Regions from separate parts of the Mesorhizobium sp. WSM4848 genome, predicted to be linked through region 3. Evidence: riboswitches for the same ligand, from Rfam matches in the RefSeq annotation. Region 3 holds a riboswitch; each other region holds the start of a gene.
The links. Region 3 has a riboswitch for S-adenosylmethionine ahead of AC0L16_RS09645 (hypothetical protein). Riboswitches for the same ligand answer to the same signal wherever they lie in the genome.
Positions count from the first base shown of each region.

Region 1: another riboswitch for S-adenosylmethionine. It lies ahead of metX (homoserine O-acetyltransferase MetX); the one in region 3 lies ahead of AC0L16_RS09645 (hypothetical protein).
Region 2: another riboswitch for S-adenosylmethionine. It lies ahead of AC0L16_RS16355 (O-succinylhomoserine sulfhydrylase); the one in region 3 lies ahead of AC0L16_RS09645 (hypothetical protein).

Region 1 is NZ_JBVVPX010000015.1:98,524-103,097, reverse strand. Features, by position in the region: gene AC0L16_RS16105 (DUF1194 domain-containing protein) at 1-345, shown strand, start outside; gene metW (methionine biosynthesis protein MetW) at 428-1,042, opposite strand; gene metX (homoserine O-acetyltransferase MetX) at 1,101-2,270, opposite strand; SAM riboswitch at 2,390-2,467, opposite strand; gene hisC (histidinol-phosphate transaminase) at 2,639-3,748, shown strand; gene AC0L16_RS16085 (prephenate/arogenate dehydrogenase family protein) at 3,755-4,574, shown strand, end outside.
Region 2 is NZ_JBVVPX010000016.1:8,215-12,788, reverse strand. Features, by position in the region: gene AC0L16_RS16360 (ceramide glucosyltransferase) at 45-1,199, shown strand; gene AC0L16_RS16355 (O-succinylhomoserine sulfhydrylase) at 1,246-2,436, opposite strand; SAM riboswitch at 2,510-2,587, opposite strand; gene AC0L16_RS16350 (2'-deoxycytidine 5'-triphosphate deaminase) at 2,712-3,806, shown strand; gene AC0L16_RS16345 (ABC transporter substrate-binding protein) at 3,901-4,574, shown strand, end outside.
Region 3 is NZ_JBVVPX010000007.1:100,995-105,568, reverse strand. Features, by position in the region: gene AC0L16_RS09655 (hypothetical protein) at 578-1,516, opposite strand; gene AC0L16_RS09650 (helix-turn-helix domain-containing protein) at 1,594-1,806, shown strand; gene AC0L16_RS09645 (hypothetical protein) at 2,593-2,937, opposite strand; SAM-I-IV-variant riboswitch at 2,937-3,027, opposite strand; gene AC0L16_RS09640 (hypothetical protein) at 3,905-4,574, shown strand, end outside.

The DNA of each region.
Region 1 (4,574 bases), on a different contig from region 3:
ACCACGACACGCGACGCCGCCGTGGCAAGAGGCATCGTCATCAATGGCCTGCCGATCCTGATCAGCCCGTCGCCCAGCTACAGCCATCTCGACCAATACTATGCCGAGTGCGTCACAGGCGGGCCAGGCTCCTTCGTGCTGCCGGTCTATGCCGCTTCGGAATTCGTGACCGCCATACGCCGCAAGCTGGTCCTCGAGGTCAGCGGTGTTGCCGATCCCAATGCCGGTCCCAATGCCGATTCCGGATCCGTCCCGGTCGATACGGCAGCACCGGTCGACTGTTTGCAAGGCGAGCGCGGTCGGCGGTTTTTCTCGGATCCGTATTTCCCGGAACTTGATCGCTAAACCTTGATGAATGGCGATCAGTCCTGGATGGTCTCCGGACTGAGGCAGGCGAGCGCCATATTGGCCGAAGAAGCGACGGCCGTTATCGCCTCAACAAAAACACCGCCTGCTGGCCAAAGAAATTCCAGAACCACCATGGCATCGAGAGGCCGATTTTCTGGCCATTGGCGTCGAGCGCGGTTGCCTTTTCCACCGTTGCGCCAAGCTCCTCGCAGAGATTGACGAAGTCGCGGATGGTGCAGAAATGGATGTTGGGCGTGTCGTACCAGGAATAGGGCAGGTCCTTGGTCACCGGCATCCGCCCTTCGACGAACAGCGAAAGACGCACCCGCCAATGGCCGAAATTGGGGAACGAGACGATGGCGTGCTTGCCGATCCTGAGCAATTCGTCGAGCACCAGCTTCGGGTTGCGGGTCGCCTGCAAGGTCTGCGACAGGACGACGAAATCAAAACCCTTGTCGGGATAGAATTTGAGGTCCTTGTCGGCGTCGCCCTGGATGACGGACAGGCCGCGCGCCACGCATTCGTTGACGCCGCGCTGCGACAGCTCCATCCCGCGGCCATCGACCTGCTTCGTCGCCTGCAGCAATTCGAGCAGCAGACCATCGCCGGAGCCGACGTCCAGCACCCGCGACTGCGGCGGGATGAGATCGGCGACGACTTCGAGGTCGACGCGCTGGGCGTGGTTGACACTCATGATCTTGGCTTTTGATTGGCGCATGATGCCAGTCCGGAAAGCCTGCAATCTTTCGGGGTCATGCGCTGAGCCCCCTGGCGCGGGCCGCCGAGGCGATGAAGCCGTTGATGGCGGCGAACAACTCCGGTTCGTCGAGCAGGAAGGCGTCGTGGCCGCGATCGGTCTCGATCTCGACGAAGGACACCGAGGCGCCGGCGGCGTTCAGCGCATGAACGACCGAGCGGCTCTCCTCGGTCGGGAACAGCCAGTCGCTGGTGAATGAGACCAGGCAGAAACGGGTCTTGGTGCTGGCAAAGGCGTCGGCGAGCCGGCCGCCATGGTCGGCGGCGAGGTCGAAATAGTCCATCGCCCTGGTCATGTAGAGATAGGAGTTGGCGTCGAAGCGGTCGACGAAGGTCATGCCCTGATGGCGCAGATAGCTCTCGATCTGGAAGTCTGCGTCGAAACCGAAGGTGAGCGCTTCACGGTCCTGCAGGTTGCGGCCAAATTTCCGGTGCAGGGCCGCCTCCGACAGATAGGTGATGTGAGCGGCCATGCGCGCCACGGCCAGTCCCTTTTCCGGGCGCTTGCCCTGCTCGAAATATTTGCCGCCATGCCAGTCGGGATCGGCCATCACCGCTTGCCGGCCGACCTCATGGAAGGCGATGTTCTGCGAGGAATGGCGCGCGCCGGTGGCGATCGGCAGCGCCGAGAAAACGCGCTCCGGATAGCTCGACGCCCATTGCAGCACCTGCATGCCGCCCATCGAGCCGCCGAGCACCGAGAACAGCTTTTCGATGCCGAAATGGTCGACCAGCATCAGCTGCGCCCGCACCATGTCGCGGATGGTGATGATCGGCAGGTCGAGCCCGTAGGGCTTGCCGGTGGCGGGATTGGTAGAGGCGGGGCCGGTCGAGCCGAGGCAGCCGCCGATGACGTTCGAGCAGATGACGAAGAAGCGGCTGGTGTCGATAATCTTGCCGGGGCCGATCAGCACTTCCCACCAGCCCGGCTTGCCGGTCACCGGATTGGTGCTGGCGACATGCTGGTCGCCGGTCAGCGCATGGCAGACAAGGATGGCGTTGGAGCGGGCGTCGTTGAGCGTGCCGTATGTCTTGTAGGCGATCTGGAACGGCGACAGCAGTGTGCCGGCATCGAGCTTGAGCGGCTTGTCGGCGCCGAAACGCAACACCGGGCTCGACGGCTCGACGGCCTCGTTGTTGGTTCTTTTCGTGTGCAGCGCGACCATCGCATCCTCTTACATCAACCCATCGCGTTTTCCGAAAGTCGATTGCGATTTTCGGATCGATGCGACTGTCCGGCCGGCTGCGGACAACTAAAAACCGGCATTGCCTTCGCAAAGCCGGTTACTGGATGCAAACGGCCCTTTAGCGAGTTGTTTAACGTGGCTGCAAGCCGACCGGCCAAATCACCACGGGATTTCGCCTTTCTTTAGGACCGGCGCGCCGCGGCGTCAACGGCCAGTCACGCACGATCATTGCCGCCTCTCGACATTCCGGGCCACGGCTTGTATTTCCGCGGCGGCTTCCAGTGTGGCGGATTCGAAATTCGCATCGCGTTGGAGCAGCGGAAGCGTTCTCGACGGATTTTTGCAATATGAACCAGGCATCGGATCAGGCACGTCCAACGCCCCGCGCGGGGATCATGGACATCGAAGCCTATGTGCCGGGCAAAAGCACGGCGCCAGCCGGCGTTGCCAAGGTCCACAAACTGTCGTCGAACGAGAACCCGCTCGGCCCCTCGCCGAAGGCGATAGAAGCCGCGCGCGACGTCGCGGCCAAGCTCGACATCTATCCCGACGGCACCGCAAGGCGCCTGCGGGAGGCAATCGCCGAGGTGCATGGCCTCAACCCGGCGAACATCGTCTGTTCCAATGGTTCCGACGAGATTCTTGGCCTGCTTGCGCAGACCTATCTCGCGCCCGGCGACGAGGCTGTGATCACCGAGCACGGCTTCATGGTCTATAAGATCTACATCCAGTCGGCAGGTGCTGTCCCGGTCTCGGTCAAGGAAACCAATGAACGCGCCGACGTCGATGCGATCCTCGCTGCGGTGACGCCGCGTACCAGGATCATCTTCCTCGCCAATCCCAACAACCCGACCGGCACCTATTTGCCGTTCCAGGAGGTGCGCCGCCTGCATGCCGGCCTGCCTCGAAACGTGCTTCTGGTGCTGGATGCAGCCTATGCCGAATATGTCCGCCGCAACGACTATGAAGCCGGCGTCGAACTGGTGGCTGGTGCGGAAAACGTGGTCATGACCCGCACCTTCTCCAAGCTTGGCCTCGGTGGCGCGCGGATCGGCTGGATGTACGCACCGATGCATGTCATCGACGCGATCAACCGCGTGCGGGGTCCCTTCAACGTCAACGCGACGGCGATCGAGGCCGGCATTGCCGCGATCCGCGACCGCGCCCATGTCGAGCGCAGCGTGGCGCATAACGAGACCTGGCTGACCTGGGTGAGTGAGGAGTTGACCAGGCTCGGACTGCGGGTGACGCCGAGCGTCGGCAATTTCGTCCTCATCCACTTTCCCGAGGACCAAAAGCGTTCGGCGGCGGCTGCGGACGATTACCTCTGCGCGCGCGGCTACATATTGCGGCGCGTTTCCGGTTACGGCTTCCCGAATGCGCTGCGCATGAGCATCGGCACCGAAGAGGCCAATCGCGGCGTTGTCGCCGCCCTCGCGACATTTCTGAAAAGCTAGAACACCATGACATCACCGATGTTCGAAAAGATCGCGCTGGTCGGCATCGGCCTGATCGGCTCGTCGCTGGCCCGCGTCATCCATCGCGACGGCCTCGCCGGTCACGTCGCCATCGCGACGCGCAGCGAAACGACACTGGCGCGGGCGCGCGAACTCGGCCTCGGCTCCTCTTACACGACTGACGCGAAACAGGCGGTCGGCGATGCCGACCTGGTCATCGTTTCGGTGCCGGTCGGCTCTTCGGGCGAGGTCGCCGAGGAAATCGCACCGGCGCTGAAGCAGGGCGCCATCCTCACCGATGTCGGCTCGACCAAGGCGTCGGTCATTGCGCAGATGCAGCCGCATGTGCCTGCCGGCGTGCATTTCATTCCCGGCCATCCGCTGGCCGGCACTGAAAAATCGGGTCCGGACGCCGGCTTTGCCGAATTGTTCGAAAACCGCTGGTGCATCTTCACGCCGCTACCCGGCACCGATCCCGAGGCGCTGGCAAGGCTCTCGGAATTCTGGCGCCGCTGCGGCTCCAACATCGACACGATGGATCCCCAGCATCACGACATGACGCTGGCCATCGTCTCGCACCTGCCGCACATCATCGCCTATAACATCGTCGGCACCGCCGACGATCTGGAGTCGGTGACCAAGTCCGAGGTCATCAAATATTCGGCCTCTGGCTTTCGCGACTTCACGCGCCTTGCCGCTTCCGACCCGACGATGTGGCGGGATGTCTGCCTGCACAACAAGGATGCCATCCTCGAAATGCTGGCGCGGTTCTCGGAGGATCTGGCCTCGCTGCAGCGGGCGATCCGCTGGGGCGACGGCGAAAAGC
Region 2 (4,574 bases), on a different contig from region 3:
GAGACGGCTTTCATGCGGCCGGTTTCTGGAGCGACCAGGTACCTATGGAATTGACAGTCACAGCCGCCTTGCTTTCCATAGCTCTGCTTGTTGTCAATCTCGCCAGCATCCTGCTCGCTTCGTTGAAGCTGAAGCGGCATGGCAGGATCACGCCGCCAGCCGGCAAGGCGCCGCCGGTGTCGATCGTCGTGCCGTCGCGCGGCGTCGAGCCGTTTACCGAGGAGACGCTCGATCGCGCCTTCTCCCTCGACTGGCCGCATTATGAGCTCATCTTCTGCGTCGCCCATGCCGACGACCCGGTGGTCGGGCCGATCACCAATGCGATCGCCCGCTTTGCGGCCGTGCCGGCCCGGCTGCTGGTCGGCGACGACCGCATCAGCGGCAACCCGAAACTCAACAATTGCGTGAAGGGCTGGGAGGCCGCGCGCCACCACTGGGTCATCCTTGCCGATTCCAACGTCCTGATGCCGAGGGACTATGTCCAGCATCTGATGACGGCATGGCGGCAGGACACCGGCCTCGTCTGCTCGACGCCGATCGGCTCGCGGCCGGACGGGTTCTGGGCGGAGGTCGAATGCGCTTTCCTCAACACGCTGCAGGCGCGCTGGCAATATACCGGCGAGGCGCTCGGCCTCGGTTTTGCCCAGGGCAAGAGCATGCTGTGGAACAAGCCTTCGCTCGACGCCAATGGCGGCATCCGTGCGCTTGCTGCCGAGATTGCCGAGGATGCCGCTGCGACCAAGCTGGTCAACGGGCTCGGACTGCGCGTCAATCTCGTTGCCGCGCCCTTCGAGCAGCCGCTCGGTTTGCGCACATTTGGCGAAATCTGGTCGCGCCAGGCCCGCTGGGCACGCCTGCGTCGCGTCACCTTCCCACTGTTCTTCGCGCCCGAGATCCTGATCGGAGCGGCGCCGCCGCTGGCGCTTGCGCTGGTTGCGGCAGTAGGCAGCGGCTTCAGCCTGCCGGCTACCGCCATCGCCGTGCTGATCGTCGCCTATCTGCCGGAATGCGCTCTCGCCTCGGCCAAGGGCTGGCACCTGTCGCTGCGCATGATCCCGGCGATGGTTGCGCGGGACGTGATGCTTCCCGCCATCTGGGTGCGCGGCTGGCTCAGCGGTGCCGTCGACTGGCGCGGCAACACGATGACCATCCACACCGGCGCCGTTGCGGAATTGGAAGAGACGCCGTCGGGCGCCTGACCGCGCCTGCTTTGCAGATCAGAGCGCAGCGCTTCGGCGCGTATCCCTATCCAGCGGCTTTCAAGGCCTGCTCGATGTCTTCGAGCAGGTCGTCGGTGTCCTCCAGTCCGACGGACAGCCTGAGCGTGCCTGGCCCGATGCCAAGTTCGGCCCGCGCCTCGTCGCTCAGATTCTTGTGTGTCGTCGTTGCCGGATGGGTGATCAGGCTCTTGGCGTCACCGAGATTGTTGGAGATCAGCACGACATCGAGCGCGTTCTGGAAGGCGAAGGCGGCCTGCTTGCCGCCCTTGACGTCGAGGCAGATCAGCGTTGAGCCGCCCGACATCTGCTTCTTGACGACCGCCGCCTGCGGGTGATCGGCGCGGCCGGGATAGATGACGCGGACAATTTCCGATCGCTCGGCGAGGAAGTCAGCGATCCGGCCGGCACTTTCCGTCTGCTGGCGCACGCGCAGCGGCAGCGTCTCAAGGCCCTTCAGCAGCGTCCAGGCATTGAAGGGCGATAGGCTGGGACCGGTGTGGCGGAAGTAGTCGTGCAAATTCTCGTCGATCCACTTCTTGTCCGACAGGATGATGCCGCCGAGGCAGCGCCCCTGGCCGTCGATGTGCTTGGTCGCCGAATAGACGACGATATGGGCGCCGAGCTGCAACGGCTTCTGCTGCAAGGGCGTGGCAAAGACGTTGTCGACGATCAGCCGCGCGCCGATTGAATCGGCAAGCGAGGCTACGGCTGCGATGTCGACGACCTCCAGGGTTGGATTGGTCGGGCTTTCAAGGAAGAACAACTTGGTGTTGGGCCTGACCGCCTTTTCCCAATTGGCGATTTCGGTGCCGTCGACCAGCGTCGCCTCGATGCCGTATTTCGGCGCCAGCGTCTCGACCACCCAGCGACAGGAGCCAAACAGCGCGCGCGCCGCCACGATGTGGTCGCCGGCCCGGGCACTGCACAGCAACGCCGCTGTCACCGCCGCCATGCCGGATGCGGTGGCGCGGGCATCTTCGGCGCCTTCCAGCGCACACATGCGCTTCTCGAACATGTCGACCGTCGGATTGGCATAGCGCGAATAGATGAAGCCCGGTTCCTCGCCCTTGAAGCGGGCTTCCGCCGCCTGCGCCGTGTCGTAGACATAGCCTTGCGTGAGATACATCGCCTCGGAGGTCTCGCCGAAGCCGGAACGCAGCGTTCCTGCATGCACGAGGGCGGTCTGAGGCTTCCAGTTGCGCGTGTTGCTCGTCATCACCTTGTTCCAAACACAAAAATGGTCCAAACACAAAAAAACCGGCCGCGAAAGTCGCAACCGGTCCATACGGCCTTTCGGCCCGACGGTCCTTTAGCGACTTGTTTAACGTGGCTGCAAGCCGACCGGCCAAATCACCACGGGATAACGATCCTTTAGACCTGCACCGCGCTTGCGTCAATTGCCGGCATGATTAAGAGGTTTGTACCAGCGGGTTCCGCGGCAAGGACCTGCGACAAGACGAGACACGCCCGGCCTTCGAGCGGAGCCAGACTTTGCGGCAGACAGGCATTCTTCCGGATCAGGATATTTCCGCGCTGTACCAGTCGGGCGCGCTGAAGTCAGAGCGCGCGCTCGACTCCGACCAGGTCCAGCCGGCCAGCCTCGACCTCAGGCTTGGCGACAAGGCCTGGCGGGTGCGCGCCTCCTTCCTGCCCGGCCCCAACCACAGGGTTGCTGAAAAACTCGACCGCCTTAAGCTGCACGAAATCAATCTCGCCGATGGTGCGGTATTGGAGACGGGCTGCGTCTATATCGTGCCGCTGCTCGAGAGCCTGGCGCTTCCGGCAAGCATTTCCGCCTCGGCCAACCCGAAGAGCTCGACCGGACGGCTCGACATCTTCACCCGGGTGATGACCGATCGCGGCCACGAGTTCGACAAGATCGCTGCCGGCTACAACGGCGCGCTCTATCTCGAAGTCAGCCCGCGCACCTTTCCGATCGTCGTCCGCGCCGGCTCGCGGCTGTCGCAGATCCGGTTCCGTACCGGCAATGCGCTTTTGTCGGAAAGCGAGCTGCACGAATTGCATCGTGCCGAGACGCTCGTCGCCACCGAGCCGCCGAACATTTCCGGCGGCGGCATCGCACTGTCGATCGACCTCGATGGCGACAAGGACGGGCTGGTCGGCTACCGCGGCAAGCACCACACCGGCCTGGTCGATGTCGATAAGCGCGCCGCGCAGGATGTCGTCGATTTCTGGGAGCCGCTCTATAAGAGCGGTGCCGGCGAACTGGTGCTCGATCCGGACGAATTTTATATCCTCGTCAGCCAGGAAGCGGTGCATGTGCCGCCGCTCTATGCCGCCGAGATGACGCCCTTCGATCCGCTGGTCGGCGAATTCCGCGTCCACTATGCCGGTTTCTTCGATCCTGGTTTCGGCCATTCGGCGTCGGGCGGCACCGGCAGCCGGGCCGTGCTCGAGGTGCGCAGCCACGAAGTGCCGTTCATCCTCGATCACGGCCAGATCGTCGGACGGCTGGTCTACGAGCACATGCTGAAGCGGCCGCAGGCACTCTACGGCACAGATCTCGGCTCGAACTATCAGGCACAGGGCCTGAAACTGTCCAAGCATTTTCGCGCGGCGCGCTAATCGCCCGCTATGATCAGACCATGCTTGCCTGACCTTACCGGGTCGTGCTTGGCTGTCTTAGCCGTCAATACGGTTGGAACAAGGGGAACAAAAAATGCAGATTTCAAGATGGATCGCATCGGCAGCAACAGCCGTCATGCTGGCGATGTCAGCCGGGTCCCTGTCGGCGCAAGCACAGGAAAAATTGAAGATCGCCACTGAAGGCGCCTATCCGCCGTTCAACACCATCACCGCGGATGGCAAGCTCGTCGGCTTCGACATCGACATCACCAATGCGCTTTGCGCTCAGATGAAGGTCGAATGCGAACTTGTCACGCAGGACTGGGACGGCATGATCCCGGCGCTCCAGGCCAAAAAATTCGACGCCATCATCGCGTCCATGAGCATCACCGAGGAGCGCAAGAAACAGGTCTCCTTCACCAACAAATACTATACGACGCCGCTTTCGCTGGTGGCCCTGAAGGACAGCGATATTGCCTCGACCGAACCGGCGGCACTCGCCGGCAAGATAGTCGGCGCGCAGGCTTCGACCACCCAGGCCGACTATGCCCAGGATGTCTATAGCAAGGCAGGCGCCGAGGCGAAGCTCTACCCGACCCAGGAGGAGGCGGTCGCCGACCTGATGAACGGCCGTCTCGATGCCGTCCTTTCAGACAAATTCGTGCTGATGGACTGGATGAAGAAATCGAGCGACGGCTGCTGCAAGATGGTCGGCGACGTCAAGGGCACGGAGACCGAAGCCGGCATCGCCGTGCGCAAGGAAGACAA
Region 3 (4,574 bases):
TTCTGGCGTCCCAGAGGTTACGCCGCCAAATGGAAGGTAGGCACTTCTGGCAAACCACAACGCGCAGTTAGCTGCTCGATTCGAATGATAGAGGGCACGGTCGAGAGGGGTAAAATAGCCCTCAAGACCCCCGGCTTTCTTCCGGAGTATCTTCCGAATACGCTCAGCTCGACCACGGGCTTCCTCGAGCGTCGCAGAAGCCGCTAGGATCTTACCCAGGCGGTACTTGCCTTCACTGCGCAGGAGGACGCCAGCGATGTGAATGGCCTGCCAGGCGAAGAATTCATTTCGTGATTGCTGTGTCGCCGGATCGAAATGCCGATGAGAGCCGTGAGCCGCAGTATAAGTTCGTCGCGCGTCTCCTCTTTGGCACTATCGTTGATAACGCGAACGAATGCAGCGATGATGGGACAGACACCCACTGGCCGATCGGTGTGGGGTGCCCCCGACAGCCACGCGACCATCTCTATCGCGCAAGTCCCCTCATCTCTCGATGCATGGCTGCCTGCGCTTAGATGTAATCGCGTTCCGGTCGAGCTGACTGCATCGTCGACTGATTTGGACAAAAGCTGGTCCCCTATTTCCGGAAAGCGTTGTCAAGCCATGACAGGAGCATGCAAAGTATACCGTTCAGATACGCCCATCTGACCAAAGCCTTGAGCTGCTCCTCCAACCCGGCCTTGGAACGCAGGGTCACCCGAGGAATACCTTCCATCGGGGGCAACCCTGCGAACCTGATTTGGGCCGGGATGAAGCGATCGGTCAAACCTCCCCAGTCGGCATTTGGATCGAGTCCGAAGGATTCTATGGCATTGTCGATGACGGTAATTGCGAACTCCGCAATGTGACCCCGGTCGGTGAATTTCTTGATTTCGATCAACGATGGCTCATAGAACAAATTTCTCTCGGTCGAAAAGCACGAGCCCAGCTGATATGCGGTCGCTGCCCAGGCCGTGCCTTCTACAACACGCACCGTAGAGTTCGGAAGAAATGCGACCGGCTGCAGCTCTTCGCCAAGCGGGTTTTTCTCACTAATGAGCGTACCTCTGCCTTTGGCCCCGACTGGCAACTCGGTCCATGTCTGTTGCGCGAGTTGAATCCGTCGTTTTGCAGTGACTACCGCTCGTAGCGCCTTTACTGCGTCGTCGGCGAAGAATGCAAACGTTGGAAGTCGGACGAATTCATCCATTCTCTCGCGCTGCTGCCGATGAAGCACTTGATCGAGTTGATCGAACATCTCCCCAACGGCGCGTTCGCGTTGCTGTTGCTGCTTGTCGACGCCTTTGGGTGACATCACCGAACGAAACATCGTTTGACCGAACTGCACGTCGGCTTCGGCACCTAATGTTAACCGCAGAAAATATCTGAATGTGGAACCGGGGAAGAGAAGCGGCATCCTCTTCGAATTCCAAACCGTCCACATTTCATCGGATGATCCGACCGAGACTTCGAAGAACTTGAGGCTTGTCGCATCCATCAAGTCGACATCGGGCCGCTTGCGTTTTATTCCCCACACTGCGCGCATCCCCCAGATATTTCTAACGTGCACTATAGTGCGTCGCACTATAGTGCACAAAACGGCACGCATGCCAAATGGACATGCGTCAGCTCGTTGCGAAGAACGTGAAACGCTGCCGCATCGCGGCCGGCCTCACGCAGCACGAGGTAGCGGCGAAGATGGGCGTCGATCGCGCCTATGTCAGCGGGCTGGAAATGGGGAAGAGAAACCCGACGGTTATCACGCTCTGGCAGATCGCGGAGGCGATCGGTGTCAGGCCGGTCGATCTACTGGCGGAAGATGATTAGGCGTCGGCCTCAAGGCCAGGCGAGCTCATCAAGATGATATTCTCATAGGTCCAAGAGCGCCGCCTCAGCCTCTGCCGCTGCGTCCATCGCCTTCTCAAACAGTCGGAAGTAAGTTCGCCACCACATGCGCGCCGGCTTCTCCGGAAAGGCTGTGTAGGTACCGAGCGCACCACCTAGCCTTTTTCGTACTTTGTCCGACCGTCGAGCCGCTCGATCCCAAGTGCGTTCCTGCTGGCACCGGTAGGTCAGACGGTGGCAGGTGCCGGCACAGGAAGTAAGTTCCTTTCTTGTAGAGCTTGCCGACCCCGCGGCCGCATCGCCGGCCGTCAACCCCGGCGCGCACGAAGAGAGGCCCTGTCACTTTGGCGGATCGCGGCACGCTTTCAAGTCCGACGGAGTAGTCCACATCCAGAGGGCCAGCGCGGTACGTCAGTCGCAGTCGGCCCGGAAGGGCTTGAATGCTAACCTGGAGGGTGTTCTCGCTGGACATCCGCCAGCTGACGAAAATATGGCGCCCTGGGACGAGGCAGCCAGCCCGGCGGACCCAGTTCACATCAATCGAGGGATACCGCTCGACGGTGTCAGTGCTGAAGCCCGGTGGCCTCCTTACGTGCCAGACGTCCGCCCGGCGCCAGAGGTATTACGGCGAAAGCGAGCAGGCGATAGTGTGCGTGAGATCGCTCGCAACTATAACGTCAGCGCAAGCACGATCAGTCGCCTGAAGGTTTGCTAGCGCGGCACGGATATTAGGCAATCGCGTTAGGCTGCCCCTTAGGCATCGCGCGTTTATCGAGCACTTGCTCTCTGTCGGTCCGCACGTACCTTCAAATTTGAAAATGCCTTAGGAACACGGGGGCAACTGTTGTTCGGAATTTGACGAAATAATTCATCTTGGATTTCAGGGCTCAGCCATCGCTCCACATCATCAATAGACGTCTCAACAGCATCGGACAGATTTTGCGGCGCACCGTGCTCCCTTAAGAAATCAAGCACCAATGTTAGCTCGCCCACAGTAATCATCACACCTTTGGTCTCATCAATTTGCGTGGCCTCGAAGCGTTCGAATGGCTTAGTTGTGCTGACCAGCTGTTGGATAAAATCAGCTATATCTATTTCTCGGATTTTGCGCACTGGGTTGTTCCTTTTGCCGTAGCCGCATCTTCTTTCGCCACCTTTCAGGAGCAGGTTGGCAGGCGACTAGCGCCGTTCTTGATGCAAAAAAATGTTACAACGGATACCGTTAAGTAGCAAGCGAGAAGAGGCTAAAATTCCTATAATTTGCAATAAGTCGTGTTGAGCAATGCGCCACGTATACGCTTTGGGCCAAACATTAGGCGCCCCGGCTGAATCGTCATCTTATCAGCGTCGTCCAAAACAGGCTTGGCGACTGGGTGACACGCCGAGTAAGCCCTTGGGGCCGACATCGACTATGCGATGCTAATCAAGCAGTGCGGCGAGCCGGCAGGCAAGAAGACTCCAGAACGCCTATCGAGCGCCAGTCTTGGGCAGTGTTGCGGCCGAACAACTCGACATATACCGCCGTGGTGTACTAGCAGGCACCACCAAGTTTCGACACCACGCATGGTGCCCTACAAGTACCTTTGAATGGGCGGCCGTTTGGGAGCTTAATATGTGCGATGGCCGCGGGCGCGAATGTTCTAGCTCCAGAATTCGCGACACTATGTACGCTGGTTTGTACGTAAAAGAGCAACAGCCTTGGTTTGCCTATGTAAGCTCAGGGGCGATGTCGGAGGCTCGCTCCGCCTAACTGTCGGCTGAGGCTGGGATGCCAGGGCGTTAGCTGCGGGCATGTTGGAACCCTCGGATGGTACAATTATTGGACAGCGTATCACATTGCCGTTAAGAACTGATTGTTTTGTTACATTTTCTATGTCCGACCGCGTTCAAATTTGCGCCTTATAGGGGCGCACTTGTGCGGTTTTTGGTTAAAGCCCCGGAATTGTTTTTCTGCTAAATCGGCAGTTGTTCGAACTTTCACTCTTGCCTTTGGCTGGTGTCATCGGTCGGACTGCAACGGTAACAAGCACAGCCTCTGCCATGAGGCAGCACGGCGAAAATGCCAAGGAGGAGGCACCGCATGACTACCCTGACCGAAAAAACGCTGACCAGCCTAGCGAGTGAATTCCGCCTCTCTCCTGGCAAACATTCCTCTCCCGCCGAGGGCATGTGTGCCATGGAATTGGTGGCCTTCCTCGATGGTGGCCGTCACACGGATCAACCGCGGTGTACCTGCGAACTCGTCAGTGCTTTCGTGCGCAGCATCAACGACAACATGCCGGACGATGTCCGCCACAAGCTGCTGCCCTATCTGCCGCGTCTGATCGGCACCGTTTCCGAAAACCTCGAGCAGGAGCGGCATGAATACTTCGCCTGGCAGACAATCCGCGTTTTCGCACCGGCCGCACTCCGTGCCCAGGGCTATCGACGATTTGCACGGGTACTACAGAACGCAGAGACGTTGCGGAGCGCGCGAGCCATTGCGGACACCGTGCGGCGTGGGGTCGCCAGGAAGGAAACGGACGATACGCTCACACCCGCAGCGCTCGCGGTCCACCATGCTGGGCGTGCGGCGGGCGCCGCCATGTGGTTCGCCAATCATCAAGACGATTTCCTGAAGGGAGCAAGTTCGATCACGCCCTATTCGGCATGCGCGGAGGCGGCGGCGAGCGCAGCATTCCAAGCGCACCGGGCGGGCACGGCTGAGGTATGGGACAGGGCGCTTGACGTGCTCGCAGGCGTGCTGTCGA